Regions from separate parts of the Streptomyces sp. NPDC058373 genome, predicted to be linked through region 1. Evidence: riboswitches for the same ligand, from Rfam matches in the RefSeq annotation. Region 1 holds a riboswitch; the other holds the start of a gene.
What was found. A riboswitch is a leader RNA that binds a small molecule or an ion and turns the genes downstream of it on or off. The one in region 1 is predicted to bind cyclic di-AMP.

Region 1 (15,613 bases):
CGACCGCCTCCACCAGGCCCTCACCGCCGCCGGGCGCACCGTCGCCCGCCCCGGCGGCTCCGGCGCCCGCGTCACGGTGCTCGCCGCCTCCGCCGCGAAGGGCCTGGAGTACGACCACGTGGTGGCCGTCGAACCGGCGGAGATCGTCCGGGCCGAGCCGCGCGGCCTCCACCGGCTGTACGTGGTCCTTACCCGGGCCGTCTCCCGCCTGCACGTCCTGCACGCGGAACCGCTGCCGTCGGCGCTGACGGCTCCGGCCGCAGCCCCACCGTCCGGCACCGGAGCCGGCCCGGTTGGCCGACCCCCGCACCCCCGCACCCCGGCGCGCCCTTGTCCATCACCTGATCGAATGAACCCCCGCCCAGCCGGAGAATCGATCTTCCCGCCCGCCCCATCCTTGGCACGCGGTCACCTCGGCCGCGGACAAGGAGAGCGCGGTGGACAAGCACGACGGGCGCGGCGCCGGGACGGCCCGGCTCGACGACCCCTGGTACGACGCGTCGGCGAACGGCTGGGGTGCGCCCGCCGGGGCGCGACCCGCACCGGGCCCGGCGCACGTACCGGTGCGGGACCCGGCCGAGGACGGGCCGACGGCCGCCGAGATCTACCGGGAGGTACGCGACAGCGACGCCTTCCAGGAGGTGCGCGGCCGCTACCGCCGCTTCGTCGGCCCGGCCTGCGCGCTCTTCCTCACCTGGTACCTCGCCTACGTGGTCGCCGCCACCGCCGCCCCCGGTCTGATGGGCCGCCCGGTCCTCGGGCCGGTGAACGTCGCGCTGCTCGCCGGGCTCGGCCAGTTCGCCAGCACCTTCCTGCTCACCTGGGCGTACGTCCGCCACGCCAGGCTGCGGCGGGACCGGCTCGCGCTCGATCTGCGCTGGGAGACCCAGCAGCTGACCCGGGGGGCGCGGGGATGAGCGGCGACCACCAGTCCCTCGCCCTGGCGCTGTTCAGCCTCTTCGTGGCGCTCACCCTCGCCATCACCACCTGGGCGGGTCGGCGCCGACGCGGCACCACCGAGGAGTTCTACGCGGGCGGCCGGCTCTTCTCCCCGATGGAGAACGGATTCGCCATCGCCGGGGACTACATGTCGGCCGCCTCCTTCCTCGGCGTCTCCGGCCTCATCGCGCTCTACGGCTACGACGGGATGCTCTACTCGGTCGGCTTCCTCGTCGCCTGGCTCGTGGTGCTCTTCCTCGTCGCCGAACTGGTCCGCAACTGCGGCCGGTTCACCCTCGCCGACGTGATCGCCGCCCGAATGCGGGAGCGGCCGGTGCGGATCGCGGCGGGCACCTCGTCCATCACCGTCTCGGTGCTCTACCTGGTCGCCCAGATGGTCGGCGCGGGCTCCCTGGTCTCCCTGCTGCTCGGCGGGGAGAGCCGCGCCGCCCAGACCTGGACCGTCGTCGGCGTCGGCGCTCTCATGGTGGTCTACGTGTCACTGGGCGGCATGCGCGCCACCACCTGGATCCAGATCGTCAAGTCGGTGCTGCTGATGGGCGGCACGATCACCCTCACCGTGCTGGTGCTGCTCCGCTTCTCCGGCGACTTCGGGCAGCTCCTCACCACCGCCGCAGCCCGCAGCGGCCACGGCCTGGACTTCCTCGCCCCCGGCCTCAGGTACGGCGGCGACTGGACGGCCCGGCTCGACTTCATCAGCCTCGGCCTCGCCCTGGTCCTCGGCACCGCCGGGCTGCCGCACATCCTCTCCCGCTTCTACACCGTGCCGACCGCCCGCGCCGCGCGCCGCTCCACGGTCTGGGCGATCGGGCTGATCGGCGGCTTCTACCTGATGACGATCGTGCTGGGCTTCGGCGCCGCGGCCCTCCTCGGCTCCGACACAGTCCGGGCCTCCAACGCCGCGGGGAACACCGCCGTACCGCTGCTCGCCCTCGACCTCGGCGGCGGCGCGGGCTCCACCGGCGGGACCGTGCTCTTCGCGGTGGTGGCCGCCGTCGCCTTCGCCACCATCCTCGCCGTCGTCGCCGGGATCACCCTCGCCTCCTCCGCCTCGGTCGCCCACGACCTCTACGCCTCCCTGCGCCGCGAGGGCGCCCGCCGCTTCGGCGAGGTCGCGGTGGCGCGGGTCGCGGCGGCCGGGATCGGGGTGCTGGCGATCGGGCTGAGCCTGCTCGCGCGCGACCTGAACGTCGCCTTCCTGGTCGGCCTCGCCTTCGCGGTGGCCGCCTCCGCCAACCTGCCGGTGCTGCTCTACACGCTCTTCTGGCGCTCCTTCACCACCCGCGGCGCCGTCTGGTCGGTCTACGGCGGCCTGATCCCGGCGGTGCTGCTGGTGCTGCTCTCCCCGGTGGTCTCGGGCAGCCCCGCCTCGCTCCTGCCCGGCCTCGACTTCCAGCTCTTCCCGCTGGAGAACCCCGGCCTGGTCTCCATCCCGCTCGGCTTCGCCTTCGGCTGGCTCGGCACGGTCACCTCGCCCGAGGAACCGGACGACGACCGGCACGCCGAGACCGAGGTCCGCTCGCTGACGGGCGCGGGCGCGGTCTGACCCGGTCTCCGGACCGGGTCCGGAGCCGGTCCCGGCGCGCACCGTCAGCCCTCGCGCACCGCCAGCACATCCATCCGCCGGGGTGCCGCCGGAGCCCCGTCGCACGACTCCGGGCGCGGCGGACGGGAGGCGCCCTCGGCCACGGTGACCCGCCATCGGCGGCCGTCGCGGTGGTCCAGGGTCACCTCCCAGCGGGGTGCCGCGCCCCGGACGGCGGTGACCGCGAGGTCGTCGGGTCCGGCGCCGGGCAGCCGCTTCCGCAGGGCCAGTTCGGCGGCCTGACCCGGCCGCTCCCAGCAGGAGCGGCCCCGGCAGCCGTCCACCACGACCTCGCCCGCGGCGGTGGCCCGCAGGATCTCCTTGACCTCGGGGGCGGAGGCGCGGCCGTAGGCGTAGCCGTGCGGCAGGACCAGCAGGGTGGGGGAGAAGCGGTGGCCGCCGAGGTGGGTGATCTCCCAGACGGCCTCGGGCGCGGCCTGGGCCAGTTCCTCGGCGAGCGGACGGCCCAGCACGGCGCAGCACTTGTCCCGCTTGCCGTTGGTGCACACCAGGGCCAGCGGCGGCCCGTCGTACGGCGCCCCGCCGAGCGCCTCGAAGCTGGCCGGGTCCCCGGCGCCGAGCGCGGGGAGGTCGAGGGCGCGCAGAGCCTCCGGGTCGGCCAGGCGCGCGGTGTGCGTCCAGGCGCGGCCGGGGAGTGTGTGGGCGGCGTAGACCCGGGGGCCGCCGGGGTCGGCGGGCTGTCCGCCGGGGCGGCGGATCAGGGCGAGGCGGACGCCGGTGGACTCGGCGGCGGCCTCCAGGGCGGCGCCGAGCGCGGGGTCGAGGCGGCTGGCGGTGAGGGCGCGGGCGCCCCACGGGCCGGGCTGCTCCACCAGGAGCCAGGTGCGGGCGGTGGCGGCTGTTCCGGCGAGCGGTTCGCGCAGGTCGAGCGCGGCTCGTGCACACGTACTCACAACGGCGACCCTAACCCGGGCGGGGTCCGGGAACCGGGGAGCCGCGTCTCGTCGGACGCGGTCGGCCGCAACAAAGGACCCCCCGTGCCGGACTCGGACTGGTGGCGCTCGGCCGTCATCTACCAGGTGTACGTACGCAGTTTCGCCGACGCCGACGGTGACGGCACCGGAGACCTCGCCGGTGTCCGCGCCAGACTGCCCTACCTCGCGCAACTCGGCGTCGACGCGCTCTGGTGCAACCCCTGGTACGCCTCGCCGAAGGCCCCGGCGGCCCCTCCCGCGACCTCTTCCGCTTCCGCCCCGGACGCGGCGAGCACGGCGAACGCGCCCCCAACGGCTGGCAGTCGGAGTTCGGCGGGCCCGCCTGGACGCGGCTGCCCGACGGCGAGTGGTACCTGCACCTCTTCGCCCCCGAACAGCCCGACCTCAACTGGGCCCACCCGGACGTCCGCACCGAGCACGAGGAGATCCTGCGCTTCTGGTTCGAACGGGGCGTCGCCGGGGTCCGCATCGACTCCGCCGCGCTCCCCGCCAAGGACCCGGCCCTGCCCGGCTTCACCCCCGGCGAGGACCCGCACCCCTACCTCGACCGGGACGAGCTGCACGACATCTACCGCTCCTGGCGGGCCGTCGCCGACCAGTACGGCGCCGTCTTCGTCGGCGAGGTGTGGCTCCCCGACAGCGAGCGGTTCGCACGCTACCTGCGCCCCGACGAACTCCACACCGCCTTCGACTTCGCCTTCCTCAGCTGCCCCTGGGAGCCGGACCGCCCTCGCCCTGCGCCGCGCCCCCCCCGGGCCTCGGCGACGGCCCCCTGGAGTGGCTCGACAGCCCCGAGGAGGTACTGGCCTTCCACCGCCCCGGCGCGGTGCTGTGCCTGGTCGACCTCGGTAAGGACCCGCGCCCGTGCCCGACGGCGCCGAACTGCTGCTGGCCAGCGGTCCGCTCGGCGCCGACGGATCGCTGCCCGCCGACACCGCTGTCTGGCTGCGCGAGCGGGCGGCCTCCTGACCGGCCGGGCCCGGTGGCCTGTGGGGGCGCCGGGCCCGGTCCGTGCCCGCCGTATCCTGGGACGCCCGCCCGGCCAGGGCGGGCGCCGGGGCCCGTGCCGGTCCCGGCACCGGCACGGTGGAAAGGACCTCTCGGTGGGCAGGCAGCAGATCCCGGTCGTCGTCCTCGCCGGATTCCTCGGCTCGGGCAAGACCACGCTCCTCAACCACCTGCTCCGGAGCAGCCGGGGCACCCGCATCGGCGCCCTCGTCAACGACTTCGGCGCCATCGAGATCGACGCCATGACCGTCGCCGGGCAGGTCGGCTCCACCGTCTCCCTGGGCAACGGCTGCCTGTGCTGCGCCGTCGACGTCGCCGAACTCGACACCTACCTGGAGCGGCTGACCCGCCCCGAGGCCGGGCTCGACGTCATCGTCGTCGAGGCGAGCGGCCTGGCCGAACCGGTCGAGCTGGTCCGCATGATCCTCGCCAGCGAGAACCCGCACACCCTCTACGGCGGCCTGGTCGAGGTGGTCGACGCCGCCGAGTACGAGGCGACCCGCGAGCGGCACCCCGAGGTCGACCGGCACCTCGCCGCCGCCGACCTGGTCGTCCTCAACAAGACCGACCGGGTCGCCCCCGCCGAGCTCGACCGCCTGCTCGCCGCCGTACGCGAGCGCGCCGAGCACGGCGCCGTCACCACCGCCTCCTACGGCCGCATCGACCCGGAACTCCTCTTCGACCGGCGCCCGCAGGCCGAACGCTACGGTCAGCTCTCCTTCGACGACGCCCGCGAGGAGGACGAGGCCGAGGACGGGGCCTGCGCGGACCACGGCGACGACCACGACGGGCACCTGCACGCCGCCTACGACAGCGCTGCCTTCTCCTCCGCCACGCCGCTCCACCCGCGCCTGCTCATGGACTTCCTCGACGCCCGGCCCGAAGGGCTCTACCGCATCAAGGGGGTGGTGGACTTCGGCCCGCTCGACCCCGACCACGTCTACACCGTGCACGCCGTCGGCCGCTTCCTGCGGTTCGCCCCGCGCCCCTGGGAGCCCGGCGAGGAGCACCGCAGCCAGCTCGTGCTGATCGGCTCCGGCATCGACCCCGACGCCCTCACCACCGGGCTCGACGGCTGCCGCGACCTCACCGGGGAGGCCGACGAACGCCACCTGTGGAGCGTCCTGCGCTTCGTCCGCGAGGACGAGGACACCGCCGACCCCGACGACCCGGACGCCCTGCGCGGCGAGGCCGCCGCCCGGGAACCGGGGGAGGCCCTGCCTACGGCGTGACCGCCTGAACCCTCGTACGGCGTGACCGCCGCCTGAACGCACTCCGCCCCGGCGCGCAGCGAGCGCCGGGGCGGAGTTCCCGGGGGCGTACACCACCCCGGGACGGGGGGTCAGCCGACCGGGCCGGCCGCCGCCGCCACCGGCTTGGGCAGCGAGACGCCCGAGCCGTCGCGGCGCGGGTCCGGCTCGGGGAGCTCCGCCGGAGTCCCGTTGCGCTGTGCCGCGTGGGCCGGGGACGGGCCCGCCCAGGCGAAGCTCAGGCAGTCCTCGCCCTTCAGGAACCGCTGGCAGCGCACCCCGCCGGTGGCCCGGCCCTTGCGCGGGTACTGGTCGAAGGGCGTCACCTTCGCCGTGGTCTGCACCGAGTCGTCGAGCGTGCCGCGCGACCCGGCCACCGTGAACACCACCGCCTCCACGGACGGGTCGACCGCCGTGAACGACACCACCCGGGCGCCCTCACTCAGCTTCACCCCGGCCATACCGCCGGCCGGCCGCCCCTGCGGGCGGACCACCGACGCCGGGAAGCGCAGCAGATGCGCCTCGTCGGTGATGAAGACCAGGTCCTCCTCGCCGGTGCGCAGCTCCGTCGCGCCGACGATCCGGTCGCCGTCCCTGAGCGTGATGACCTCCAACTCCTCCTTGTGCGAGGGGTAGTCGGGCACCACGCGTTTCACCACGCCCTGCGCCGTGCCGAGCGCGAGCCCCGGCGAGGACTCGTCCAGGCCGGTCAGGCAGATCAGCCGCTCGTCCGCCTCCAGGGTGAGGAACTCCGCGACCGGCGCGCCGCCCGACAGGCTCGGCGAGGTGTCCGTCCCCGGCAGCTGCGGCAGGTCGATCACCTGGAGCCGCAGCAGCCGCCCGGCCGAGGTGACCGCGCCGACCTCGCCGCGGGCCGTCGCCGCCACCGCCGAGACGATCACGTCGTGCTTGACCCGCTTCGGCGCCTCGGCCAGCGGCTGGTCGTCGGCGGTCCGCGCCAGCAGCCCCGTCGAGGAGAGCAGCACCCGGCAGGGCGTGTCCTCCACCTGGAGCGGCACCGCGGCGGCCGCGCCGGACGACTCCAGCAGCACCGTACGCCGGTCCGTGCCGTACTTCTTCGCGACCGCGGCCAGCTCCGAGGAGACCAGCTTGCGCAGCTCCGCGTCGGAGTCGAGGATCCGCGTCAGCTCCTCGATCTCGGCGTTGAGCCGGTCCCGCTCGGACTCCAGCTCGATCCGGTCGAAGCGGGTGAGGCGGCGCAGCGGGGTGTCCAGGATGTACTGCGTCTGGATGTCGCTCAGTGAGAACCGCTCGATGAGCCGCTCGCGGGCCTCCGCGGAGTTCTCGCTGTCCCGGATGATCCGGATGACCTCGTCGATGTCGATGAGCGCCACCAGCAGGCCCTCGACCAGGTGGAGCCGGTCCCGCTTCTTGCCGCGCCGGAACTCGCTGCGGCGGCGGACCACGGTGAACCGGTGGTCCAGGTAGACCTCCAGCAGCTCCTTGAGGCCGAGGGTGAGCGGCTGGCCGTCGACCAGGGCGACGTTGTTGATGCCGAAGGACTCCTCCATCGGCGTCAGCTTGTAGAGCTGCTCCAGCACGGCCTCCGGCACGAAGCCGTTCTTGATCTCGATGACCAGCCGCAGGCCGTGCTCGCGGTCGGTGAGGTCCTTGACGTCGGCGATGCCCTGGAGCTTCTTCGCGCCGACCAGGTCCTTGATCTTGGAGATGACCTTCTCCGGGCCGACGCTGAACGGCAGCTCGGTGACGACCAGCCCCTTGCGGCGCGGCGTGACGTTCTCCACCGCGACCGTGGCGCGGATCTTGAACGTGCCGCGCCCGTTGGCGTACGCGTCGCGCACCCCGCCCAGCCCCACGATCCGCCCGCCGGTCGGCAGGTCGGGACCCGGGACGAACCGCATCAGGGTCTCCAGGTCGGCGCCCGGGTGCTTGATGAGGTGGCGGGCGGCGGCGACGACCTCGCCGAGGTTGTGCGGCGGCATGTTGGTGGCCATGCCGACCGCGATTCCCGACGCGCCGTTGACCAGGAGGTTGGGGAAGGCGGCGGGGAGCACCACCGGTTCCTGCTCCTGGCCGTCGTAGTTGGGCGCGAAGTCGACCGTGCTCTCCTCGATCGACTCCGTCATCAGGGAGGTGGCGTCGGCCATCCGGCACTCGGTGTACCGCATCGCGGCCGGGGGGTCGTCGTTCCCCAGCGAACCGAAGTTGCCGTGGCCGTCGACCAGCGGCAGCCGCATGGAGAACGGCTGCGCCATGCGCACCAGCGCGTCGTAGATCGAGGTGTCGCCGTGCGGGTGGAGCTTGCCCATCACGTCGCCGACCACCCGGGCGCACTTCACGTAGCCGCGCTCGCGGCGCAGCCCCATCTCGTTCATCTGGTAGACGATCCGCCGGTGCACCGGCTTCATGCCGTCCCGCGCGTCGGGGAGGGCACGCGAGTAGATCACCGAGTAGGCGTACTCCAGGAAGGAGCCCTGCATCTCGTCGACAACGTCGATGTCGAGGATGCGCTCCTCGAAGTCGTCCGGTGGCGGGGTCTTCGTGCTGCGGCGGGCCATCGCTGCTGCGGCTCCTTCACCAACAAGGTCTGGACATGACGCCGACCATTGTGGACCGCGCCACGGACAACGCCGACCGCGCCCCGTCCTTCGCGTGCCTTCCGGCGGGAACTTCGCCCCCTGTCGGCACGGTTGCATAGAGTGACAGGACTGAGAGGACTTCTCCAGAATTCGCGAGCGAAGGGACGTACCTGCCCATGGGTGACACGGCCACAGCGCGGGCCGCCTCCGGCGGCCTGACAGCGACCGAGCACCGCCTGGCCAACGGCCTGCGCGTGGTGCTCTCCGAGGACCACCTGACCCCGGTCGCCGCGGTCTGCCTCTGGTACGACGTCGGCTCGCGCCACGAGGTCAAGGGGCGCACCGGCCTCGCCCACCTCTTCGAGCACCTGATGTTCCAGGGCTCCGCCCAGGTGAAGGGCAACGGCCACTTCGAACTGGTCCAGGGCGCCGGCGGCTCGCTCAACGGCACCACCAGCTTCGAGCGGACCAACTACTTCGAGACCATGCCCGCCCACCAGCTGGAGCTCGCCCTCTGGCTGGAGGCCGACCGCATGGGCACCCTCCTGACGGCCCTGGACGACGAGTCGATGGAGAACCAGCGCGACGTCGTCAAGAACGAGCGCCGCCAGCGTTACGACAACGTGCCCTACGGCACCGCCTTCGAGAAGCTCACCGCCCTCGCCTACCCGGAGGGCCACCCGTACCATCACACGCCCATCGGCTCGATGGCCGACCTGGACGCGGCCACGCTGGAGGACGCCCGGCAGTTCTTCCGCACGTACTACGCGCCGAACAACGCCGTGCTCTCCGTCGTCGGCGACATCGACCCGGAGCAGACCCTCGCCTGGGTCGAGAAGTACTTCGGCTCGATCCCCGGCCACGACGGCAAGCAGCCCCCGCGGGACGGCTCGCTGCCCGACACCATCGGCGGTGAACTGCGCGAGGTCGTCCGCGAGGAGGTCCCCGCGCGCGCCCTGATGGCCGCCTACCGCCTCCCGGAGGACGGCACCCGCGCCGCCGACGCCGCCGACGTGGCGCTCACCGTCCTCGGCGGCGGCGAGTCCTCCCGGCTCTACAACCGCCTGGTCCGCCGCGACCGCTCGGCCGTCGCCGCCGGTTTCGGCCTGCTGCGGCTGGCCGGCGCGCCCTCGCTCGGCTGGCTGGACGTCAAGGCTTCGGGGGACGTCGAGATCCCCGTCATCGAGGCCGCCGTCGACGAGGAGCTGGCCCGCTTCGCCGCCGAGGGCCCGACGGACGAGGAGATGGAGCGCGCCCAGGCCCAGCTGGAGCGCGAGTGGCTGGACCGGCTCGGCACCGTGGCCGGGCGCGCCGACGAACTCTGCCGGTACGCCGTCCTCTTCGGCGACCCGCAGCTCGCCCTCAGCGCGGTCGGCCGAGTGCTGGAGATCACCGCCGACGAGGTCCGCCAGGCCGCCGCCGAGCGGCTCCGCCCGGACAACCGCGCGGTCCTCGTCTACGAGCCGCTCACCCCCGAGGAAGCCGACAACACCGACGCCGCGACCGGCGAGGAGGCCGCAGCCAGTGAGTGACGTCATCACCCCCGCCATGGATCTCCACCCGCAGCCGGCCGGGGGAGCGCCCCGCCCGTGGGCCTTCCCCGCCCCCGAGCGCACCACCCTGGACAACGGCCTGACGGTGCTGCGCTGCCACCGCCCCGGCCAGCAGGTCGTCGCCGTCGAGGTGCTCCTCGACAGCCCGCTGGACACCGAGCCCGCCGGGCTCGACGGCCTCGCCACCATCATGGCGCGCGCCTTCAGCGAGGGCACCGACCGGGACAGTGCCGAGGAGTTCGCCGCCGAGCTGGAGCGCTGCGGCGCCACCCTCGACGCCTACGCCGACCACCCCGGCGTCCGGCTCTCCCTGGAGGTCCCGGTCTCCCGGCTGGAGAAGGCGCTCGGGCTGCTCGCCGACGCGCTGCGGGCCCCCGCCTTCGAGACGGCCGAGGTCGAGCGGCTGGTCCGCAACCGCCTCGACGAGATCCCGCACGAGCAGGCCAACCCGGCCCGCCGCGCCGCCAAGGAGCTGTCCCGGCAGCTCTTCCCGGCCGACTCGCGCATCTCCCGGCCCCGCCAGGGCACCGAGGAGACCGTCGAGCGGATCGACGCGGCGGCCGTCCGCGCCTTCTACGAGCGGCACGTCCGCCCGGCCACCGCCACCGCCGTGGTCGTCGGCGACCTGGAGGGCACCGACCTCGACGCCCTCCTCGCCCAGAGCCTCGGCGCCTGGCAGGGCGACGCGGGCCGGCCCAACCCGGTCCCGCCGGTCACCGCCGACGACACCGGGCGCGTCGTCATCGTGGACCGCCCCGGCGCCGTCCAGACCCAGCTGCTCATCGGCCGTGTCGGACCCGACCGGCACGACCGGGTCTGGCCCGCCCAGGTGCTCGGCACGTACAGCCTCGGCGGCACCCTGACCTCCCGTCTGGACCGCGTTCTGCGCGAGGAGAAGGGCTACACGTACGGCGTGCGGGCCTTCGCCCAGGTGCTGCGCTCCACCCCGGAGGGGACCGGCGCGGCGATGCTCGCCATCAGCGGCTCCGTCGACACCGAGTCCACCGGACCGGCCCTGGATGACCTCTGGAAGGTGCTGCGCACCCTCGCCGCCGAGGGGCTGACCGACGCCGAGCTGGACACGGCCGTCCAGAACCTCGTCGGGGTGGCGCCGCTCAAGTACGAGACGGCCGCCGCCGTCGCCTCCACCCTCGCCGACCAGGTCGAGCAGCACCTGCCGGACGACTTCCAGGCGCGGCTGTACCGCATGATGGCCGACACCGGCACCACCGAGGCGACCGCCGCCGTGGTCAGCGCCTTCCCGGCCGACCGGCTGGTGACGGTGCTGGTCGGCGACGCCTCGCGGATCGCCGAGCCCGTGCGCGCGCTCGGCATCGGCGAGGTCAGCGTGGTCACCGGCTGACGAACGATCAGCTCCTCTCGGCTGACATCCGCTCAGCCGCGGACGCGGAACCCCGGAAGCCCTCGCGGCGGCCGGGGTTCCGTCATGTCCACGCCTCGCCGCTGATGTCCGGTTCGCGGGGGTGACACCCTGTCTGCCCTGTGGTGTGCGCTACAAAAGCGGCGTTCGGTTTGTAGCGCGACAGAAGTGCCGATTAACGTCTCTGCGGCTGTCCGGCCGACGCATCCGCCACACCCGTGGCGAACGGGCAGTCATCGCCGAATCCCCGCAGGGCGCGAGCCCGGGGAACCGGGGACCCACGTCCCAGGGGTGAATCGGGTGCCTCTCGCGAGGGGCCCGTAGGAGACCTTCCTGCTCCGAACCCGTCAGCTAACCCGGTAGGCGAGAAGGAAGGAAAGGACCAGCCGCTCCATGGCGTTCACCCGTCCCACCGGGAAGCACCGGCGTCCCTCCCGCCGGGCCACCCGCACCGGGGCCGGCCTGGCCGGCGTCGCCGCCCTCACCACCACCGGCGTGGTGAGCACCCTCGCCTCCCCGGCCGCGGCCGCCGAGGCCCCCGTGCACACCGGCTTCACCCAGGCCATCACCATCGGCGACAGCCTCGCCGACCGGATCGGCGACCAGGCCGCCGCCCAGCGCCTCGCCGCCGAGGACGCCGCCGCCGAACAGGCCGTCGTCGAGGCGGCGCGCCTCCGGGCCGCCGAGGCCAAGCGGGCGGCCGAGAAGAAGCGTGCTGAGAAGGTCCGGGCCGCCCGCGCCGCCGAACGCGAGCGCCTCAACCGGTACGTCAGCCCCGTGGAAGGCTCCTACGTCTCCACCGGCTACCAGACCGGCGGCAGCCTCTGGTCCTCCGGCAGCCACTCCGGCGTCGACTTCCACGCCCCCTCCGGCAGCGTGGTCCGCGCCGTCGGCGCGGGCACCGTGGTGGAGACGGGCTGGGGCGGCGCCTACGGCAACGAGGTCGTCATCAAGATGCACGACGGCACCTACACCCAGTACGGCCACCTGACGTCGGCCACCGTCCAGGTCGGTCAGACCGTCACTCCGGGCCAGCAGATCGCGGTCTCCGGCTCCACGGGCAACTCCACCGGCCCGCACCTGCACTTCGAGGCCCGCACCGGCGCCGAGTACGGCACCGACATGGACCCCGTCGGCTACCTGCGCGGTCACGGCGTCGACGTCTGACCCACCCCGCCCGCGCACTCTTCCCGAAGGCCCCGGATTCTTCCCGAACCGGGGCCTTCGGCATACCCGGGCGCACGCCGCCTGCTAACGCTTTCCGGCCAAAAGATATCCATGAATTACCTGGCGCCGTCGGAAATCGGCCCGTCCTGCCTTAGAGTCGCGGAAAGAGAACTCGGACGTCCGCGTTTCGCGGTACGGAGGCGGAGGATGGGTATGGGTGTTCCCGCGCAATCGGTATGCACCGCGATCAGGGAGGACATCGTCTCCGGTGTGCACGAGCGCGGCTCCCGCCTCACCGAGGAGCAGCTCGCCCGCCGGTACGGCGTCTCCCGCGTCCCGGTCCGCGAGGCGCTGCGCACCCTGGAGGCCGAGGGGTTCGTCGTCACCCGCAGGCACGCCGGGGCGTGCGTCGCCGAGCCCACCGAGCAGGAGGCGGCCGACCTGCTGGAGATCCGCCTGCTGCTGGAGCCGCTGGGCGCCGCCCGCGCCGCCAGGCGCCGCACCGACGCCCACCTGAAGGTACTGCGGGGCCTGGTCAGGCTGGGCCAGGAGCGCGCCCGGCTGGGGCAGGGGGAGGACCTGCGGTCCCTGGGCGTCTGGTTCCACGAGACACTGGCCCAGGCCTCCGGCAGCCCCGGCCTCACCGCCCTGCTGACCCAGCTGCGGCAGAAGGTCACCTGGATGTACGCGGTCGACCCGCCCGCCGCCCCCGTCGAGTCCTGGGCCGAGCACGGGGCGATCGTCGACGCGGTGGCGCGCGGCGACGCGGAGCGGGCACGCGCCCTCACCGCCCAGCACGCCGAACGCGCGACAGCGGTCCACCGCCTCCGCTTCGGCCCCCGGTCCGCCGGCGTGAGCAGTTCGCAACATGCCGTCAACACTTCGGGGGGCCGCAATTAACACGGGCACCGTATACAAAGAAAAGCGAATTCCGAACGGCGTCGCAGGCGGCTTCCGCGGCCTGCACGTGTTCCGTGAATTCCCACGCCCGAGGCGGGAGGAATGACACACCGGCAGCGGGCTGATTCGGCATGCGCGAATTACCTGGACGCCACAGGAATTCCAGCAGTGCGGGCGGGACGCCCCGTTCCGGGTGCCTCCCGGTCCGCCATGCATCGGCCCCGTATCCGCGCAATGGCCCGTCTTCTGAATGTCGCGGGGACTTCCGGCCGTCGGGGTCGGGGCGGGGAAGAGCCTCGGGCGCTTCGGGCTGGGCTCCGGCGGGGACACGTGCGGGCCCTCGGCCATGCGCTGGCGGGTCGTCACGGCGTCCGGAACTCACGCGTACGACAGCGCGCCGCACCTGACCACCGGACACGGCGGCAAGCGGGCGGGACGGCACGAACCCATGCGGGGCCGGACTCCGCGGGCGCAGAACGGCACCGTCGGGCGGGGCCCTGACGCGAGTGCGGCACGCGACCGGGGGCCGGCCCAAGCCCCTGTGCGGGCGCGGGAGGCACGCCGGCGCTCGAAGCCCCGAAGCGGGCGGCGAATGTGTCCCCGCGACCGGAATCCCGAGACGGCGGCGAACGCGCCTCGGGCGAGGAGCCCGCAGGTGGACGCGGCGCACCCCTTTCGGTTGCCGGAGCCCCCGACCTGACGCCCCGTCCCGAGCGGCCGAGTCTCCGGCGCGGGCGCGGGAGCGAGACGACCCAAGCCGTCAGGCGGCCAGCCCCCGGGGCCGAGCCCGTGGCGAACCCACCCGCCCCCGCGCCTCACGCGCGGCCAAAACCGCCCCCGGGCGGGTCGCCCCCCGCCCCCTCAGACGGTCTCGGGAAGCTCGTCCAGCCCCTCGGCCACCAGCTTCGCCAGCCGCTCCAGGGCGGCCTCGGCGCCCTCGGCGTCGGCGGCCAGGACGATCTCCTCGCCGCCCTGCACGCCGAGGCCGAGGACCGCCAGCATGGAGGCGGCGTTGACCGGGGCGGTGTCCGGCTTGGCGATGGTCACCGGCACGCCGGAGGCGGTGGCGGCCCGGACGAAGATGGAAGCGGGGCGGGCGTGCAGGCCCTCGGCCCAGCCGACGTTGACGCGGCGCTCAGCCATGTTGTTGCTGCCCTTCACGAATCGGACGTTCCGTCCGTCATCTGCCGGACGATGTTGTCTAGACCAGACTCCCACACGTCGGGGAGCGGTCCCGTCAGGGACATCCGCACCCGGCCCGCGCCCCGCCGAGTCCCCGCCCCGCGACGCCCGCCCCACCCTGCGGCGGCCCGCGGAACAAGGCCCAGCCTGCCCCGTGCCCGACCGCCCCGCGACCCGTACGCTGCTCCCATGCAGACCCCGTCGGACCAGCACGCCTACCCCGCCCACTGGGAGGCCGACGTCGTGCTCCGCGACGGCGGCACCGCGCGCATCCGGCCCATCACCGCCGACGACGCCGACCGGCTGGTCAGTTTCTACGAGCTGGTGTCGGACGAGTCGAAGTACTACCGGTTCTTCGCGCCCTACCCGCGGCTGTCCGCCAAGGACGTCCGCCGCTTCACCCACCACGACCAGGTCGACCGGGTGGGGCTGGCCGCGACGGTCGGCGGCGAGTTCATCGCCACCGTCCGCTACGACCGGATCGACGCCCGCGGCATGCCCGCCTCCGCCCCGGCCGACGAGGCCGAGGTCGCCTTCCTCGTCCAGGACGCCCACCAGGGCCGCGGCGTCGCCTCCGCCCTGCTGGAGCACATCGCTGCCGTCGCCCGCGAGCGCGGCATCCGGCGCTTCACCGCCGAGGTGCTCCCCGCCAACACCAAGATGATCAAGGTCTTCACCGACGCGGGCTACCAGCAGAAGCGCAGCTTCGAGGACGGCGTGGTCCGCCTGGAGTTCGGCCTGGAGCCCACTGACCGCTCGCTCGCCGTCCAGCACGCCCGCGAGCAGCGCGCCGAGGCCCGCTCGGTCCAGCGGCTGCTGGCCCCCGGCTCGGTCGCCGTGGTCGGCGTGGGCCGCGCCCTGGGCGGCGTCGGCCGCAGCATCCTGCGGAACATCCTGGGCGCCGGGTTCACCGGTCCGGTGTACGCCGTCAACCAGGGCTTCCCCGACACCGGCGACACCCTCGACTCCGTCCGCGCCCACCGCTCCGTCCGCGACATCGCCGAACCCGTCGACCTGGCGGTCATCGCCGTCCCCGCCGAACGGGTGCCCGAGGCCGTCGCCGAGTGCGGCGAACACGGTGTCCAGGGGCTCGTGGTGATCTCCGCGGGC
Region 2 (15,613 bases), on a different contig from region 1:
CGACCTGGCCCGGAGAGATCCTCGCCTACCACCACTTGGACAAGGGGGACCGTTTCCCCGTCGACCAGGTCGTGGGCGAGGTCTCGGCGGGCATGTTCGACGCGCTGGTCCTGCCGGGCGGGGTGGCCAACCCCGACCACCTGCGCACCGACGAGGAGGCCGTGGACCTGGTGAAGGACTTCGTGGACCAGGGGCGGCCGATCGCCGCGATCTGCCACGCCCCGTGGACGCTGATCGAGGCGGACGCCGTACGCGGCCGGACGCTCACCTCGTACCCGAGCCTGGCGACGGACATCCGCAACGCCGGAGGGACCTGGGTGGACGAGGCCGTCCGGGTCGACTCGTCCGGGCCCACGACGCTGATCACCAGCCGCACCCCGCACGATCTGCCGGCCTTCACCGAGGCACTGGTGGGGGTCTTCACGACGGCGGCGGCCGCCGGACGCTGAGCCGGCGGGGCCGGCCGGAGCGGCCGGCCCCGCCGCGCGCCGGTCAGGCCTCGCGGCCCAGGCGGGCGAGGAGCCGCGTCTGCGGGTCGGCGCCCGAGGGCGGGGTGAGCGGCGGGCCGAAGACACCGCTGCCCGAGAGGTCGTCGGCGTAGGGCGCGGTCTCCCGGTCGGCGAAGGAGACGAGTTCGGCCGGGAGGTGCTCGGTCGCGCCGATGCCGCGGGCCAGGTCCCAGGCGTGGATGATCAGGTCGGTGGTCATCTGGCCGCAGTAGTGGTCGGCGCCGCTCGGCCCGTAGGAGAGCTGCACGGTGCGGTCGAGCGCGCCGGGTGCGGCGAAGGCCTCGCGGGCGCCGCGGGCGGCCGCCTCCCAGGCGCCGACCGGGTCCTCGCCGAGCAGGTCGCCGTCGAGGGCGTCGCCGACCGACTCCATGGTCTCCCCGGCGAGCAGCGGGGGTGCCCAGAGCTGTTCGGAGACCAGGTGGGCGACGAGGTCGCGAACGTTCCACTCGGTGCACGGGGTGGGGTGGTCCCACTGGTCGTCGAGGATGTCGTGGACCCGCCGGTCGAAGAGGTCCAGCGCGGCCGCGTGCCGCGCGAGGAGTTCGGAGTGGCTGGGGGTACTCGTCTCGGGGTCTGCGCCCGACGCGCCGGAGGAGGACATGGGATCCATCCTCACACCGTGGGGGCGCGTCCGCCGAGGGCGGGCGCCCGATCCGGTGATGTACGCGCCCGGTGGCGCGCGCCGGTGGGGGTGACCGGGGAGCGCGGGGGTACGCGTGCGGCATGCGTCCTGACCCTGTGAACCCCCTGCCCGCGCGACGGCGCCCGCAGGTGCCCGCCGTGTTCGCGCCGAAGCGCCCGGTCTCCCTGGCCGCCCGGCTGGTCGCTCTGGACCGCACCGTCTTCGAGGCGGTCGCGGCGCGCCGCTGGCCCGGTGCCGATCAGATGCTGCCCAAGCTCAGCCGGAGCGCCAACCACGGTCTGCTCTGGGGCGCGGTGGCCGCGGGCCTGGCCGCGACCGGCTCGCCGCGCGCCCGCCGGGCGGCGGTGCGCGGGCTGGCCTCGCTCGGGCTGGCCTCGGCGACCATCAACACGCTGGGCAAGCGGACGGTACGGCGGCAGCGGCCGGGCCTGGAGGCGGTACCGCTGATACGGCAGCTCAAGCGGCAGCCCATCACCTCCTCCTTCCCGTCGGGCCACTCGGCGTCGGCGGCGGCCTTCGCGACCGGGGTGGCGATGGAGTCCCGGGCCCTCGGCGCGGCGGTGGCCCCGCTGGCCGCGGCGGTCGCCGTCTCCCGCGTCCACACCGGCGTGCACTACCCCGGCGACGTGCTGGCCGGGGCGGCGCTGGGAGCGGGCGCGGCCTTCGCGGTGCGCGGCCTGGTGCCGACCCGGGACCAGTTGCCCTCCCCCGGCCGCCCGCTGGTGGACGTACCGGCACTCCCCCGGGGCCACGGCCTGGTCATGGTGGTGAACCAGGGCGCGGGCACCCCCGACAAGGCGCGGGCCCTGCGGGAGCTGCTGCCCGAGGCCGAGATCGTGGAGTGCCAGGGTCCGGGGCTGGTGGCGGAGCTGGAGAAGGCGGCGGGGCACGCGCTGGCGCTCGGCATCTGCGGGGGCGACGGTTCGGTCAACGCGGCGGCCGGGGTGGCGCTGCGGTACGGACTGCCGCTGGCGGTGCTGCCCGGCGGCACCCTCAACCACTTCGCCCACGACCTGGGGATGGAGGGCCCGAAGGAGCTGGGGCGGGCGGTGGAGGCGGGCGACGCGGTCGCGGTGGACGTGGGCCGTTTCCGTTCCGGGGAGCGGACCGGCTACTTCCTCAACACCTTCAGCCTGGGGGTCTACCCGGAGCTGGTCCGGGAGCGGGAGCGCTGGTCGGGCCGGGTCGGCGGGCGGCTGGCGGACGTGGTGGCGGCGGCGCGGGTGCGGCGCAGGGACCATCCGCTGGAGGCGGTGGTGGAGGGAGAGCGGCGCCCGCTGTGGCTGCTGTTCGCGGGCAACTGCACCTACCGGCGGATGGGGCTGACCGGCGGACGCAGGGCCGACCTGGCCGACGGCCTGCTGGACGTCCGCGCGGTGCACGGCGGGCGCGGGCCCGGGGTGCGGCTGGTGGCGGCGGCGCTGGCGGGTCCGCTGACGCGTTCGCCGTTCCACGCGGCGGTACGGGTGCAGCGGCTGCGGATCGGCGGGATCAGCGCGGGCACGCCGCTGGCCTTCGACGGCGAGGTGACCGACGCGGGCCCGAGTCTGGAGCTGGACAAGCTCCACGAGGGACTGCGGGTCTACCGGCCGCTGGCGCTCTGACGCCACGTCATTCCCGGCGGCGTGGGCGGCCCTCCCCGTCGACCGCATGGCGAGACGGGGGTCTCACGATGCGGCCACGCGCGTGTACGGTCACGGCACCGGGGGCCGCCGCCACGTCCACGCCGCGGGCCCCCGGACCACCGTCCGCACGCCCGCCGCGAGGAGACCGCCCGTGCCCACCGATCCCGCCGTCGTCTACACCCACGGCCACCACGAGTCCGTCCTGCGCTCCCACACCTGGCGCACCGCCGCCAACTCGGCCGGCTACCTGCTGGGGGCCTTGGAGCCGCACCACCGCGTCCTGGACGTGGGGTGCGGCCCGGGGACGATCACCGCCGACCTCGCCGCCCTGGTACCGGACGGCCACGTCACGGGGATCGACAACGCCGACGAGATCCTGGACGCGGCGCGCTCCACCGCCACCGGCCGGTCGCTGACCAACACCGCCTTCCGCACGGGTGACGCCCAGGCGCTGCCCTTCGCCGACGACTCCTTCGACGTGGTCCACGCCCACCAGGTGCTCCAGCACCTCGGTGACCCGGTGGGGGCCCTGCGCGAGATGCGCCGGGTGTGCGTGCCGGGCGGCCTGGTCGCCGTACGGGACTCCGACTACGCGGCGATGACCTGGTACCCGAGCGGCCCGGGGCTCGACGCGTGGCTGGAGCTGTACCGGTCGGTGGCGCGGGCGGGCGGCGGCGAGCCGGACGCGGGGCGGCGGCTGAAGGCGTGGGCGCGGGAGGCCGGGTTCGCCGACGTCACGGCGACCGCCTCGGCCTGGTGTTTCGCCGACGAGGCGGAGCGGGCCTGGTGGGGCGGCCTGTGGGCGGACCGGACCACGGCCTCCGGGTACGCCGGGCGGGCGGTCGCGCTCGGATACGCGGACCAGGAGCACCTGGAGCGGATCGCGGCGGCCTGGCGCGACTGGGCGGCGGCCCCCGACGGCTGGTTCGCGGTGCTCCACGGGGAGCTGCTCTGCCGCGCCTGAGCGAGGCGCCCGACCTGACGGGGCGTCACCCTCACGGGAGCTGGCCACCCCTCTCCCGTGGCGGGGGCCCCGAGAACTCTTCCCCACCATTACAGACAAATAGGGCACTGCGCTTTATATGCATCAAATAGCTTCGCCCTGGGAGTCGTTGGATCGCCCCCGTGAGCAGCGTCATAGCCGTCACGGTCCGTGGCAGCGGCCGTGGAGCGGGGCGCAGCGCCCGCCGCGTCCGGAAAGATCACGTATCTACGGAGGGTGACCGCCCCCGGAACAAAGGATCAAGAAAGCGACTTCCGGGGCGCCGGCGCTGCTTGTTCGCGGGAGTCGGGCTCGTCTACGGTCACCGTCATTCCGGATGGATCGCCGAATCCTGCCGCCGTCCGGTATCCCACATCGACCCGTCCACGGCAGGAGCGGGGGACCCAGGTAAGCCGCCGAGTCCAGGACAGCGCGCCGCGCACGTCCCGGCCCCGGCTAGGGGTGAAGCCGCGCCGATGGCGCGGCCGGGCATCTCCAGCCCGAACCCGACAGCTCACCTCGCAGGCGCCGGAGAGGAACCTTCATGCCCGCCAAGGGGAAGCACCGCCGTACCAGGACCATGCGCATAGCCCGGACGCTGGCCGTCGCCGGCTCCGGCAGCGCCGCTCTGGCCCTGCCGCTGATGGGCGCCGCCAACGCGCACGCCGCCGACCAGTCGGCGCCGGAGTCCGTCTCCGTCAAGCAGGCCGTCGCCGCCGCTCAGCAGCAGGCGCCGAAGAACGCCGCCGCCGAGGACGAGGCGAAGACCTACGAGGTCGCCGTCGGCGACTACCTGGCCAAGATCGCCGACGAGCAGGACGTCGACGGTGGCTGGGAGCAGCTCTACCAGGACAACCGCCAGGTGGTCGGCTCCGACCCGAACCTGATCCTTCCGGGCATGAAGCTCTCCGTCGACGGCACCGCCGCCGAGGCCCCGAAGTCCGCTCCGGCCCAGCCGAAGAGCGCCGCGCCGAAGCAGGCCGCCCCCAAGGCCGACACCGAGGCCTCCGCCCCGGAGAAGACCGAGACCGCGCCGAAGCCGGCCGCCCCGGCCAAGCCGCAGGCCGAGCAGGCCGAGGAGCCCGCCGCCTCCACCGGCTCCGGCTGGAACAAGCCGGTCGACGCCTCCACCTCCACGGCGTACCGCGCCTCCGGCGGTAGCTGGTCCTCCGGTTACCACACCGGTGTCGACTTCTCCGCCTCCTCGGGCACCTCCGTCAAGGCCATCGGTGAGGGCACCGTCGTCTCCGCCGGGTGGAGCGGCTCGTACGGCAACGAGGTCGTCATCCAGCACGCCGACGGCAAGTACTCCCAGTACGCCCACATGTCGTCGCTCTCGGTCTCGTCCGGCCAGACCGTCTCGGCCGGGCAGCAGATCGGCCTCTCCGGCTCGACCGGCAACTCCACCGGCCCGCACCTCCACTTCGAGGTCCGTACCGGCCCGAGCTACGGCTCGGACATCGACCCGCTGGCCTACCTGCGCGGTCACGGCGTCTCCGTCTGACGCCTCCCCCGGCACCGCCGGGTCCTCACCACCGGCCGGGGTGGTGGATCTGGTGAGGGAGTTGCCGCCCGCACCGGGCAGTCGCCGGCACACCGCTGCCGGACGCGCCGGGTGTGGCCAAGAGTTACGTGCGGGGCAGCAGGGCGGATCTGGCCCGGCTGGTGGAGCCGGCCGACGCGGGCGAGCTGCGCGGGTGGGTCGCCGAGCACCATCCGGTCGCGCGGCGCACGAGCGGTTCGAGGCGGGCGGACTGCGCGTGAAGGCCGTCCTGCTGTTCTGAGGCGAGGCGGCCGGCCGGGACGCCCGGAGGCGCTTCTCCGGCGAAGCGGGCCTTTTCCCTGAAGGGAGTTGAGGCTCCGGGGAGGGCCTGACGGTGCCGGTGGGGCATGCCATCATGAGGGCGTCGCGAGGGGCCTGGATCTTCCTCCGCCCGGCGCCGCGCGGCGAGGCCAACCGCGACCGTGCGGGCCGGAGCGTCAGGAATGGGTGAAGCGTGGAAATCCTGGGGACCACACTGCGGATCTGCGTCGAGGATCTGGAGTCCGCGGTGCCGTTCTACGAGCGGTTGGCGGGCAGCCGGGCGATGCGGCACCAGCAGGGCGGCGTCTCCGTCGCCGCTGTCGGCTGCTTCCTGCTGATGAGCGGGCCCAAGGCCGACCTGGACGTGCTGCGGAAGGTCGCCGCGACCATCGCCGTCGCCGACGTGGAGGAGACCGGCCAGGTCCTCGCCGCATCCGGTGCCGCCGTGATCGCGGGGCCGGTGGCGACCCCGGCCGGGCGCACCCTGGTCGCGATGCACCCGGACGGCTCGGTCTTCGAATACGCCGACCGGCTCGGCTCTTCCGGCTGACCACCCGTCAGTCGCCCCCGGCCCGCTCCGGGCCCTCCGGCCGCATCCGGAAGTCGTGGGCGGTGGGCAGGGGTTCGCCGCTGAGCCGGGCCCATGTCTCGCTCAGCACCTCGTCGCCCTCGCGCAGGTCGGCCACCTCGAACCCGTCGGTGAAGACGGCGAGCGCGGCCTCGCGCTCCCTTCGGCGGGCAGCAGTTGCGCCTCCAGCAGGCGGAAACGGCCCCGGGCGCGGGTCGCGGGGTGGAGCAGCCGGTACGCCTCGCGCGCCGCCGCCGGCCGCTCCGCCGCGAGCAGCGCCGGGACGGCCTCCCGGACCAGTGCGGTGATCAGCGGGGAGGGCTCGTCGGCCGGGTCCTCCCCGCCGGGCGTGCCGCGCCGCGCGAGGGCGTCGGCGAGCGCCTCGGCGCAGCGCTCGGCGGCGCGTACGAGGTGGCGCGCCGGGCCGGATCGTGGCCGCCAAGGCGTACTCCCCTCACCGGGGCGGCCCTTCGCGCCCCTGGCCGCCATGGAACCCCCTGACCGGGTGCGGAGGCCAGGGGGCGTCGGCGGCCGGGGTCAGTCGGCCTGGTCGCGCATCTCCTGGGTGAGGGCCCAGCGTTCGTGGTCGCGCCAGGCGCCGTCGATGAAGAGGAAGTCGGGCGAGAAGCCCTCGCGGCGGAATCCGGCGCGGCGGGCGAGGCTGATGGAGGGGGTGTTGCCGGGCTGGACGTTGATCTCCAGCCGGTGCAGTCCGAGGGTGTCCATGGTGTGGGCGACGACCAGCCCGAGGGCTTCGGTCATCAGGCCGCGCCCCTCGCAGCCGGTGAAGGCGCCGTAGCCGAGGGCGCCGCAGCGGAAGGCGCCGCCGACGATGTTGTTGACGGCGACGTATCCGGCGAGGGTGCCGGTGGCCCGTTCGTGGACGAGGTAGCCGGCCCGGTCCTCGTCGCCGACGAGGCGGCCCGCCCAGACGGCGTAGGAGCGGGCGTCGACCGGCGGGAAGAGCCAGGGCCGGTGCAGGTCGCGGCTGGCCCGGGCGCGCGCGGTGAACTCCGGCTCGTCGGCGAGGGTGAGGGGCCGCAAGGTGGTGCGCGGGCCCTCGGCGACGGGGGCGGGCGTCGGGCTGCCGGGGGCGGCGGGGTCCGTGGGGCCGCCCTCGGGGGCGGTCTTCCTGTTCATGCGGGATCCACTCCTGCCGTACGTCTCTCATGCCTCCCGTCAGCATCGCGGAGCCGGGCCGCTCCCGCACCACGGGGCGTCGGCGGAGCCCTGTCAGGGGGCGAGGCCGAGCCCGGGAACCAGCTCGGCGTGTGGCAGGGCGGCCACCGAGCTGCCGGGCAGGATCAGCTTGCCACGGCGGGCGCCGCTGCCGACCAGGACCCACGGAACGTCGGCCACCGCCGGGTCGATCAGCAGCGGCCAGCCGGCGGGCAGGCCGACGGGGGTGATGCCGCCGTACTCCATGCCGGTCTCGCCGACGGCGAACTCGCGGGGCGCGAAGGAGGCCTTGCGGCTGCCGAGGTGTTTGCGGACGGCGCCGTTGACGTCCACCCGGTGGCGGGAGAGGACGAGGCAGGCGGCGGGGGTGGTGTCGGCGCCGCGCCTGCCGAGGACGATCACGCAGTTGGCGGAGGCCTCCATGAGGTCGGTGCCGTAGTGCGCGACGAAGGCTGCGGTGTCGGCGATGGCCGGGTCGGTGTCGACGTGGATCAGACCGGCGGTGCCGGGCCCCGCCTCCTTGACGGCCTCGGCCACGGGAGCGGGCAGCAGGTCGAGGCGGTCGGCGGCGGGCAGGGCGTTGTCGAAGGAGCCGATGGGTGCGCGCATGCGCGGCACGGTAACAGGGTCCGCTCCCGCGTCCTCGGGCGCCCGGCGGCGTGCGCGGGGGGCCCGAGGCGGGGGCGGGCGGTCAGTCCTGGGCGAGCGGCAGGGTGAGGGTGCCGGAGTCGCCGGGGGCGTGGGTGACGGTCACCGGCTTGACGCCCCGGTTGCCGGAGTACGCGCCGTCGCTGGCGGCGACGGTCAGGCGCAGGCGGTGCCCGGCCTCGTAGCGGTGGACGATGCCGGGGAGGGTGACGGTGAAGGGGCGGGTGGCGTCGGCGACGCGGGCGGGGGCGGTGAGCCGGTGGACCAGGGTCCTGGTGCCGTCGGGCGCCACGTCGTAGAGCTTGGCGAAGAGGACGAGCTGGTCGGCGGCGTCGCCCGAGTCCTGGTTCCGCTCGGCGCGCGGGGAGACCACCTTGAGGCGGAGCTGCGGGGCTCCGACCACGTCGAGGGGTGCGGTGAGCGGGGCGGTGGTCCAGTCGAGGGCCGTTCCCTTGAGGTCGTGGGGCTTGGGGTCGGGCAGGCCGATGAGACCGGCGAGGGAGGACTCGGAGTGGCTTGTGGGAATCAGCCAGTTGCGGTACTCGCGGCTGCCGCGCACCACCTGGTCGGGCTGGTCGACGAGGGCGCCGTCCCCGGAGAGGTGCAGGGCGCGGCCGGGGGCGGGCGGCGCGTCGGCGGTGGCGTACGCCTCGGAGGCGGGGGCCCAGTCGCGGTAGTAGGCGAAGGCCGGTCCGGTGTCGGTCTCCTTGCCGAGGAGGTACCGGTCGAACCAGGCGGCGATCCGGCTGCCGGTGTAGCTGGCCTCCAGATCCGGGTCGGAGAGATCGAGTTCGCCGGAGTCGGGGTCGCGCATGCCGCCGCTGTGTCCCCAGGACTGCCAGATCATCGCGGTGTCGACGCCCTGGGCCTTGAGGGTCTCGTAGGTGGCGGTGGCCTCGTTGAGGTTGAAGAGGGTGTCGGCCTGGCCCTGGATGAGCAGGGTGGGGGCCTTGACCCGGTCGAGGTAGGAGACCGGCGAGACGCTGCGGGCGTAGGTGAGGACCTGGTCGGCCTTGTCCTTCGGCAGCTTCCCGGAGTCCAGGACGCGCTTGGTGTCGCAGGCAGGGGCGACGAAGTGCAGGCAGCCCCCGCCGCCGATGCGGGACGGGTCGAGGCTGGGGTTGAGCAGGCCCTGCGCCTCGCCGATGAGGAAGAAGCCGCCGGTCCACTGCTTCTTGTGGACGCCGGGGGTGTCGGAGGAGACGCCCTGGTGCTGGTCGGCGTTGTTGGGATTGAGGGAGTACGCCAGGTCGTTCCAGGTGATCATCGGGACGAGGGCGTCGACCCGGTCGTCCTCGGCCGCCGTGGCGAGCTGGATGGAACCGCCGTACGAGCCGCCGATCATGCCGACGCGGGGGTCGCCCTCCCCGTCGAGGGTGACGAGGTCGATGCGGGTGCCGTCGTCGGCGGCCCTCGTCCCCGCCAGGAAGTCGACGAGCGCGGAGGCGGCGCGTCCGTCGACGGCCGGGTCGTTGAGGGAGATCGGGCAGCCGCTGCGGCCGAAGCCGAGTCCCGAGTAGGCCAGCGAGACGAGACCCCGGGTGGCGAAGGTGCGGGCGGTGGCGGCGGTGGAGCCGTCGGCCTTGTCGCCGCCGAAGCCGTTGGTGGTGAGGACGGCGGGGGCCCGGTGGTCGGCGTCGACGCCCGCCGGGGTGTAGAGGTCGGCGTCGACCGCGCACCGCTTGCCACCGACGTCGACGGTGAACTTCAGTGCCGTGACGGTGGGTTCGGCCGCCGCGTCGGCGTGCGCCCCGCCGGCCGGGGCGAGCGCCGCGGCGAGGGCGAGACCGAGGGCGGCCGCGAGAGGCGGGCGGGTACGGGGAAGGGCACGGGTCACGGGGGCCTCCACACTGAGACGGTCTTACCCGCGGGTAAGCACGGGCAGCGCTCATCGTGTGTCCCCGGTCACGCCGGGGTCAACGGACGCGACCGGGGTTTGTCGTGGGAGGTTCGGTGAAGAGCCGCCCGCTCCGCCACGGGCGTTCGCGGGAACCGGCGTGACACACCGTCAGCGCGCCCGCCACTCCCCATCCTCACCCGTGCCCCCCAACGCCTCCTGTAGTCACTCCCGTTCGGCCCGGATCGTGGCGCGGGCCACGGCGAGTCCCGCGAGGAGCCGGGACTCGCCGTGCTGCGCGAGGAGTTTTCCCCGGTGCGCGGCGCCGAGAAGATCACGGGCCCGCTGTCGGGGCCGGGGCCTACGCGGCGGGCGCGGCGGCGTTCAGCTCAGCGCCGGAACCTCCAGGGTCAGCGTGCCCGCCTCGGTGTCCAGCTCGGCCGGGAGGCCGAACGGCATGGTCAGCGCCCCGTCGCCGTGCCCGAAGCCGAACTCCTCGGCGACCGGGACGCCGAGCGGCCCGAGCCGGTCGTGCAGCACGGCGCGCACCTCCTCGTACGGGCCGCATTCCTCCCAGGAGCCGAGGGCGACGCCCGCCACCCCGTCGAGCCAGCCGGCGCGCAGCAGTTGGGTGAGGATGCGGTCGAGGCGGTACGCCTCCTCGCCGATGTCCTCGATCAGCAGCAGCCCGCCGGTGGCCGAGGGGCGGGTGTACGGGACGCCGAGTTCGGCGGCGAGGAGGCTGACGCAGCCGCCGAGGGTGACGCCGCGGGCCCGGCCGGGGACCAGGACGCGGCCGGTGGCGGAGGTGAGGACGCGGACCGACTCGGGGTCGAAGAGGGTGGCGCGCAGGTGCTCCTGGGCGGCCTGGTTCTTGAGGAAGCCGACGGTCGCGGTCATGGGGGCGTGCAGCGTCGCCACGCCGAGGCGGACCGCGAACTGCTCGTGCAGGGCGGTGATGTCGCTGTAGCCGACGAAGGGCTTGGGCCGGGCGGCGCGCATCACCTCCCAGTCCAGGAGGCCGGCCATCCGCTGGCAGCCGTAGCCGCCCCGGGCGCAGAACACGGCGTCGACCGACGGGTCGCACCAGGCGGCCTGAAGGTCGGCGGCGCGGTCGGCGTCCTCGCCCGCGAGGTAGGAGAAGGCGCGGTGCCGGTCGAGCACGTGCGGGGCGACCACCGGATCCAGGCCCCAGTCGCGCAGCAGGTCGAGTCCGGACTCCAGCCGCTCCTCGGGCACCGGCCCCGCGGGGGCGACCACGGCGACCCGGGCTCCGGGGGCGAGCCGGGAGGGGCGGACGAGCGGGCGGACGGGCTGGGGCAAGGGGGACTCTCCGAGGGGGTGAGGGTGGGCCGGGCCGCCGCCCCCGGACTGGGGCGGCGGCCGGTGGCCGGGTGGCCCGGCGCTCGTCAGTGCCGGAACTCAAGCTCCGGTACGTCGGTGGCGAACCCGAACGCCTTGGCGTACAGGGCGAGTTCGGCTTCCGTGGCGCGGATGATGGTCTCGGCGCGGCGGAACCCGTGCCCCTCGCCCTCGAAGGCGAGATAGGCGTGCGGGACACCGCGCCCGGCCATCCGCTCCAGGAGGCGTCGGCTCTGCTCGGGCGGGCAGATGGGGTCCTCCAGCCCCTGGAGGAGGACGAAGGGGGCGGTGATCCGGTCCGCGTGCTCGGTGGGCGAGCGCTCGGTGTACCGCTCGGGTACCTCGGCGAGGGGGCCGACCAGCGACTCCAGGTAGTGGGACTCCATGTCGTGGGTCTCGCCGGTGGCCCACCCGGCGAGGTCGAGCACCGGGTAGATCACCACACCGCAGGCGTACACGTCGGTCCCGACGAGGGAGGAGGCGGCCGTCCAGCCGCCCGCGCTGCCGCCGCGCACGGCGAGCCGGGAGGGGTCGGCGGTGCCCTCGGCGGCCAGGGCGGTGGCGACCGCCGCGCAGTCCTGGACGTCCACCACGCCCCACTGCTCGCGCAGGCGGTTGCGGTAGGCGCGGCCGTAGCCGGTGGAGCCGCCGTAGTTGACCTCCACGACGCCGATGCCGCGGGAGGTGAAGTAGGCGACGCCCAGGTCGAGGACGAGGGGGGACTGCCCGGTGGGCCCGCCGTGCGCCCGGACGGCGTACGGCGGCAGTTCGCCCTCGGGGCCGTGGCGCTCGGGGTGGCGCGGCGGGTGGACGGTGGCGTGGATCTCCCGGCCGCCGGGGCCGGTGAAGACGCGCTCCTCGGGGTGCGGGAGGTAGGCCGGGTCGACGGCGTCGGTGTGCCGGGCGGCGACGACCCGGGCCCGGCCGGTGACGGTGTCCAGCTCCACGATCTCGGCGGCGCTGAGCGGTCCGGCGGCGATCCCGGTGACGCGGCTGCCGTGCACGTCGAGGAAGGGAGCCCAGTCGGTCCACGGCCCTGCGGCGTCGCAGATCTCCCCGGCGTCCGGGTCGAGGATGCCCAGCCGGGTGCTGCCCCGGCCGTGCACGACGGCGATCAGGCCGTTCTCCATCGGCGCGAACCAGCGCTGCCCGATCCGCCACAGGGGCCCGGCGAACTCCTCCTCGCGCGGGCAGAGGGGCTTCGCCTCGCCACTCTCCGGGTCGACGCGGTGCACGTTCCACCAGCCGGACCGGTCGGTGGCGGCGATCAGCGAGCCGTCGGGGGCCCATTCGGCCTGGGCGACGGACTCCTCCGGGCCGCCGATCAGGGTCCGGACGCCGCTGAACGGGCCCTTCGCGGTGACCTCGGCGATCTTCAGCTCGGTGCCGTCCCACGGCATGCGCGGGTGGTCCCAGGCGATCCAGACGGCGCGCTGCCCGTCCGGGGAGAGCCGGGGGCCGGTGACGAAGCGGTGCCGGTCGGTGTCGAGTTCGCGGACGGCGTCGCGGTTCTCGGCCGCGCTGCCGTCGAGCGGGACGGCGGCCGGGACGCGCCGCACGTCACCGGGGCCCTCGCCGGTGAACTCCTCCAGCACGCACCAGACCTCGCCCTCGGCCGCGTGGACCGCCGGGTCGACCCAGCGCAGCCCGCCGCCGACCGGGGAGAGCGGCGTGAGCGGGCGCGGCTCGGCGCCGGGCCGGTCCGGCTCGTAGGCGTAGAGCCGCTGGTCCCCGAAGTGGACGAAGACGACGAGGGGGCCGTCGGGTCCCGGGGCCCCGGCCCAGGGCAGTCCGCCGTACTCGATGACGCGGCTGCGGACGTTCCACGGGGCCGGGAGCACGGACTCCTCGATGCCGTCGGGACGGCGGCGCACCAGGGTGCGGCGGCCGCCCTCGGCCGGGCGGGGCGCGGTCCACCACAGGTCGTCGCCGAGGTGGGCGGCGAACTCGGGCCGGCCGTCGTGGGCGGCGGTGAGGCGGGCGTCGATGGGCGAGGGCCAGGCACCGTACGGCTCGGGCGTACTCATGAAGTCTTCCAACTCCTCGTTCGGCTGCGGCCCGCTCCGCTCCTTCGGGGGCGGGCCGGGGGTCAGGCGCTGCGCAGGAACCGGTCGAGCACCCGGACGCCGAAGTGCAGGGCCTCGACGGGCACGCGCTCGTCCACGCCGTGGAAGAGCGCCTGGTAGTCGAAGCCGGGCGGCAGCTTCAGCGGGGAGAAGCCGTAGCCGGTGATGCCGAGCCGGGAGAACTGCTTGGCGTCGGTGCCGCCGGACATGCAGTACGGCACGGCGCGTGCGCCCGGGGCGAACTCCTCGACGGCCTCGCGCATCAGGGCGAAGGTCGGCGAGTCGACGGGGGCCGTCAGCGCCGTCTCGCGGTGGTGGAACCGCCAGTCGACGTCGGGGCCGGTGAGCTGGTCGAGGGTGGCCCTGAACTCCTCCTCGCCGCCCGGGACGAACCGGCCGTCGATCAGGGCGCTGGCCTCGCCGGGGATGACGTTGACCTTGTAACCGGCGTTCAGCATCGTCGGGTTGGAGCTGTTGCGGACGGTCGCCTCGACCAGGGAGGCGGCCGGGCCGAGCTTGCCGAGGAGGACGTCGACGTCGAAGTCCTCGGCGGCCGGGTCGGCGTCGATGCCGTAGAGGGCCGCGAGTTCGGTGAGGGCGGCCTGGACCGTGGGGGTGAGGCGGAGCGGCCACGCGTGGTCGCCGATCCGGGCGACGGCGGCGGCGAGGCGGCTGACCGCGTTGGAGTGGTTGACCTTGGAGCCGTGCCCGGCGCGGCCGCGGGCGGTCAGCTCCAGCCAGCCGGTGCCCCGTTCGCCCGCGGCGATGGGGTAGATCTCGCGGCCGGTGCCGTCGTGGAAGGTGAAGGCGCCGGACTCGCTGATGCCCTCGGTGCAGCCCTCGAAGAGCGTGGCGTGGCGTTCGGCGAGGAACTCCGAGCCGTCCTCGGCGCTGGCCTCCTCGTCGGCGGTGAAGGCGATGACGATGTCGCGGCGGGGGCGTACGCCGGTGCGGGCCCAGGAGCGGGCCAGCGCGAGGATCATCGCGTCCATGTTCTTCATGTCGACCGCGCCGCGCCCCCAGACGACGCCGTCCTCGACCTCGCCGGAGAAGGGGTGCACGGTCCAGTCATCGGCCTCGGCGGGCACCACGTCGAGGTGACCGTGGACGAGGAGGGCGTCAGCGGTGGGGTCGGTGCCCGCGATACGGGCGACGACGTTGCCGCGGCCCGGGGTGCGCTCCAGGATCACCGGGTCGAGTCCGGCTCCGGCGAGCCGCTCGGCGGCGTACTCGGCGGCCGGGCGCTCCCGGCAGTCGCCGCCGCCCCGGTTGGTGGTGTCGATCCGGATCAGCTCGGAGGTGTAGGTGACGACCTCCTCCAGAACCGCGGCGTCGACGCCGGTGGTGGTCGCGGGGGCGGGCTGCTCAGCCATAGGTCTCCTCCACGGCGTTCGAGGCGACCGTGGTGACGGCCTTGAACGTCCGGATGGCTTCGTACATGGTCTCGCTGGTGTAGGCGGCGCGGAGTTCGCCCGTCAGGGCGACGCCGGGGACGACGGTGACGGCGGCGGCCAGGTGGGCGGCGTCGAACTCCAGGTCCACGGTGTGCGGTCCGGCCTGCACCGGATCGTGGCGAACGGCGAGGCGGGCCGCGTCCCGGGCGGCGACGCGGATGTCGGCGGCGGTCCGCTCGGGGGTGCGGCAGACGGCCGCGTACCGCGAGACGTGGTCCTTGACCGCGACCCGCTCGGCGTCGGGCGCGTACCCCTTGGAGTCCTCGCAGGCCACGTCGTCGCCGGTGACCAGGACGACCGGCACCCCGTACTCGGCGACGACGTGCGCGTTGAGCAGGCCCTCGCTGGCGCGGACCCCGTCGAGCCAGACGCCGGTGAGCGAGTTGGCGAGGTAGGTGTGGGCGAGGACGCCCGCCATCCCGGCGCCCGCGTGGTAGCCGACGAAGGCGATGCCGTCGACGTCGCCGTGCTGGACGCCCTCCACCATGCTGAGGCTCTTGTGGCGGCCGGTGAGCATCTGGGCGCGCGCATCGAGGCGCTCCAGGAAGAGGTTGCGCATCGTCCAGTGCGCCTCGTTGATCAGCACCTCGTCGGCGCCCCCGTCGAAGAACCCGAGGACGGCGGCCTGGACGTCGGAGGTGAACATCGACCGGCACCGCTCCCACTGGGCGTGTCCCGGCAGGACGTCGTGCGGCCAGGTCACCCCCGTGGCGCCCTCCATGTCCGCGCTGATCAGGATCTTCACGCCCGCTCCGTTCGGCTACGGGGGCGGATCTTGTTCCGCCCGGCGGGGTCACCGTACGCCTTGGGCGAGGGTGGCGGGTAGAGGGATTCGGCCGGGTCGGGCGGGGTGTTTCGGCCGGACGCGGGGACCGGGGGCGCCCCTGGTCGGAGCGGGGGCGCCCCCGCCGCGGCGGGTCCCTGGTCCGCTCAGTC

Region 2: linked by a shared signal. The riboswitch ahead of ACFWMZ_RS15945 (peptidoglycan DD-metalloendopeptidase family protein) and the one ahead of ACFWMZ_RS11800 (M23 family metallopeptidase) in region 1 are both predicted to bind cyclic di-AMP.

Annotation. Positions count from the first base shown of each region.
Region 1 is NZ_JBHXJE010000014.1:107,035-122,647, reverse strand. Features, by position in the region: partial or broken gene ACFWMZ_RS11845 (HelD family protein) at 1-241, shown strand, start outside; gene ACFWMZ_RS11840 (DUF485 domain-containing protein) at 438-917, shown strand; gene ACFWMZ_RS11835 (cation acetate symporter) at 914-2,506, shown strand; gene ACFWMZ_RS11830 (sucrase ferredoxin) at 2,551-3,459, opposite strand; partial or broken gene ACFWMZ_RS11825 (alpha-amylase family glycosyl hydrolase) at 3,544-4,235, shown strand; gene ACFWMZ_RS11820 (CobW family GTP-binding protein) at 4,605-5,741, shown strand; gene ACFWMZ_RS11815 (DNA topoisomerase (ATP-hydrolyzing) subunit A) at 5,852-8,299, opposite strand; gene ACFWMZ_RS11810 (M16 family metallopeptidase) at 8,497-9,852, shown strand; gene ACFWMZ_RS11805 (M16 family metallopeptidase) at 9,869-11,236, shown strand; cyclic di-AMP (ydaO/yuaA leader) riboswitch at 11,482-11,634, shown strand; gene ACFWMZ_RS11800 (M23 family metallopeptidase) at 11,648-12,421, shown strand; gene ACFWMZ_RS11795 (GntR family transcriptional regulator) at 12,635-13,321, shown strand; gene ACFWMZ_RS11790 (HPr family phosphocarrier protein) at 14,183-14,464, opposite strand; gene ACFWMZ_RS11785 (GNAT family N-acetyltransferase) at 14,693-15,613, shown strand, end outside.
Region 2 is NZ_JBHXJE010000024.1:15,321-30,933, reverse strand. Features, by position in the region: gene ACFWMZ_RS15965 (type 1 glutamine amidotransferase domain-containing protein) at 1-449, shown strand, start outside; gene ACFWMZ_RS15960 (TIGR03086 family metal-binding protein) at 493-1,110, opposite strand; gene ACFWMZ_RS15955 (bifunctional phosphatase PAP2/diacylglycerol kinase family protein) at 1,233-2,756, shown strand; gene ACFWMZ_RS15950 (methyltransferase domain-containing protein) at 2,929-3,741, shown strand; cyclic di-AMP (ydaO/yuaA leader) riboswitch at 4,126-4,302, shown strand; gene ACFWMZ_RS15945 (peptidoglycan DD-metalloendopeptidase family protein) at 4,304-5,263, shown strand; gene ACFWMZ_RS15940 (VOC family protein) at 5,757-6,113, shown strand; gene ACFWMZ_RS15935 (hypothetical protein) at 6,121-6,249, opposite strand; gene ACFWMZ_RS15930 (hypothetical protein) at 6,216-6,620, opposite strand; gene ACFWMZ_RS15925 (GNAT family N-acetyltransferase) at 6,669-7,271, opposite strand; gene ACFWMZ_RS15920 (YbaK/EbsC family protein) at 7,365-7,919, opposite strand; gene ACFWMZ_RS15915 (CocE/NonD family hydrolase) at 8,002-9,795, opposite strand; gene ACFWMZ_RS15910 (LD-carboxypeptidase) at 10,180-11,118, opposite strand; gene ACFWMZ_RS15905 (prolyl oligopeptidase family serine peptidase) at 11,205-13,184, opposite strand; gene ACFWMZ_RS15900 (M20/M25/M40 family metallo-hydrolase) at 13,247-14,596, opposite strand; gene ACFWMZ_RS15895 (M55 family metallopeptidase) at 14,589-15,422, opposite strand; gene ACFWMZ_RS15890 (MFS transporter) at 15,608-15,613, opposite strand, start outside.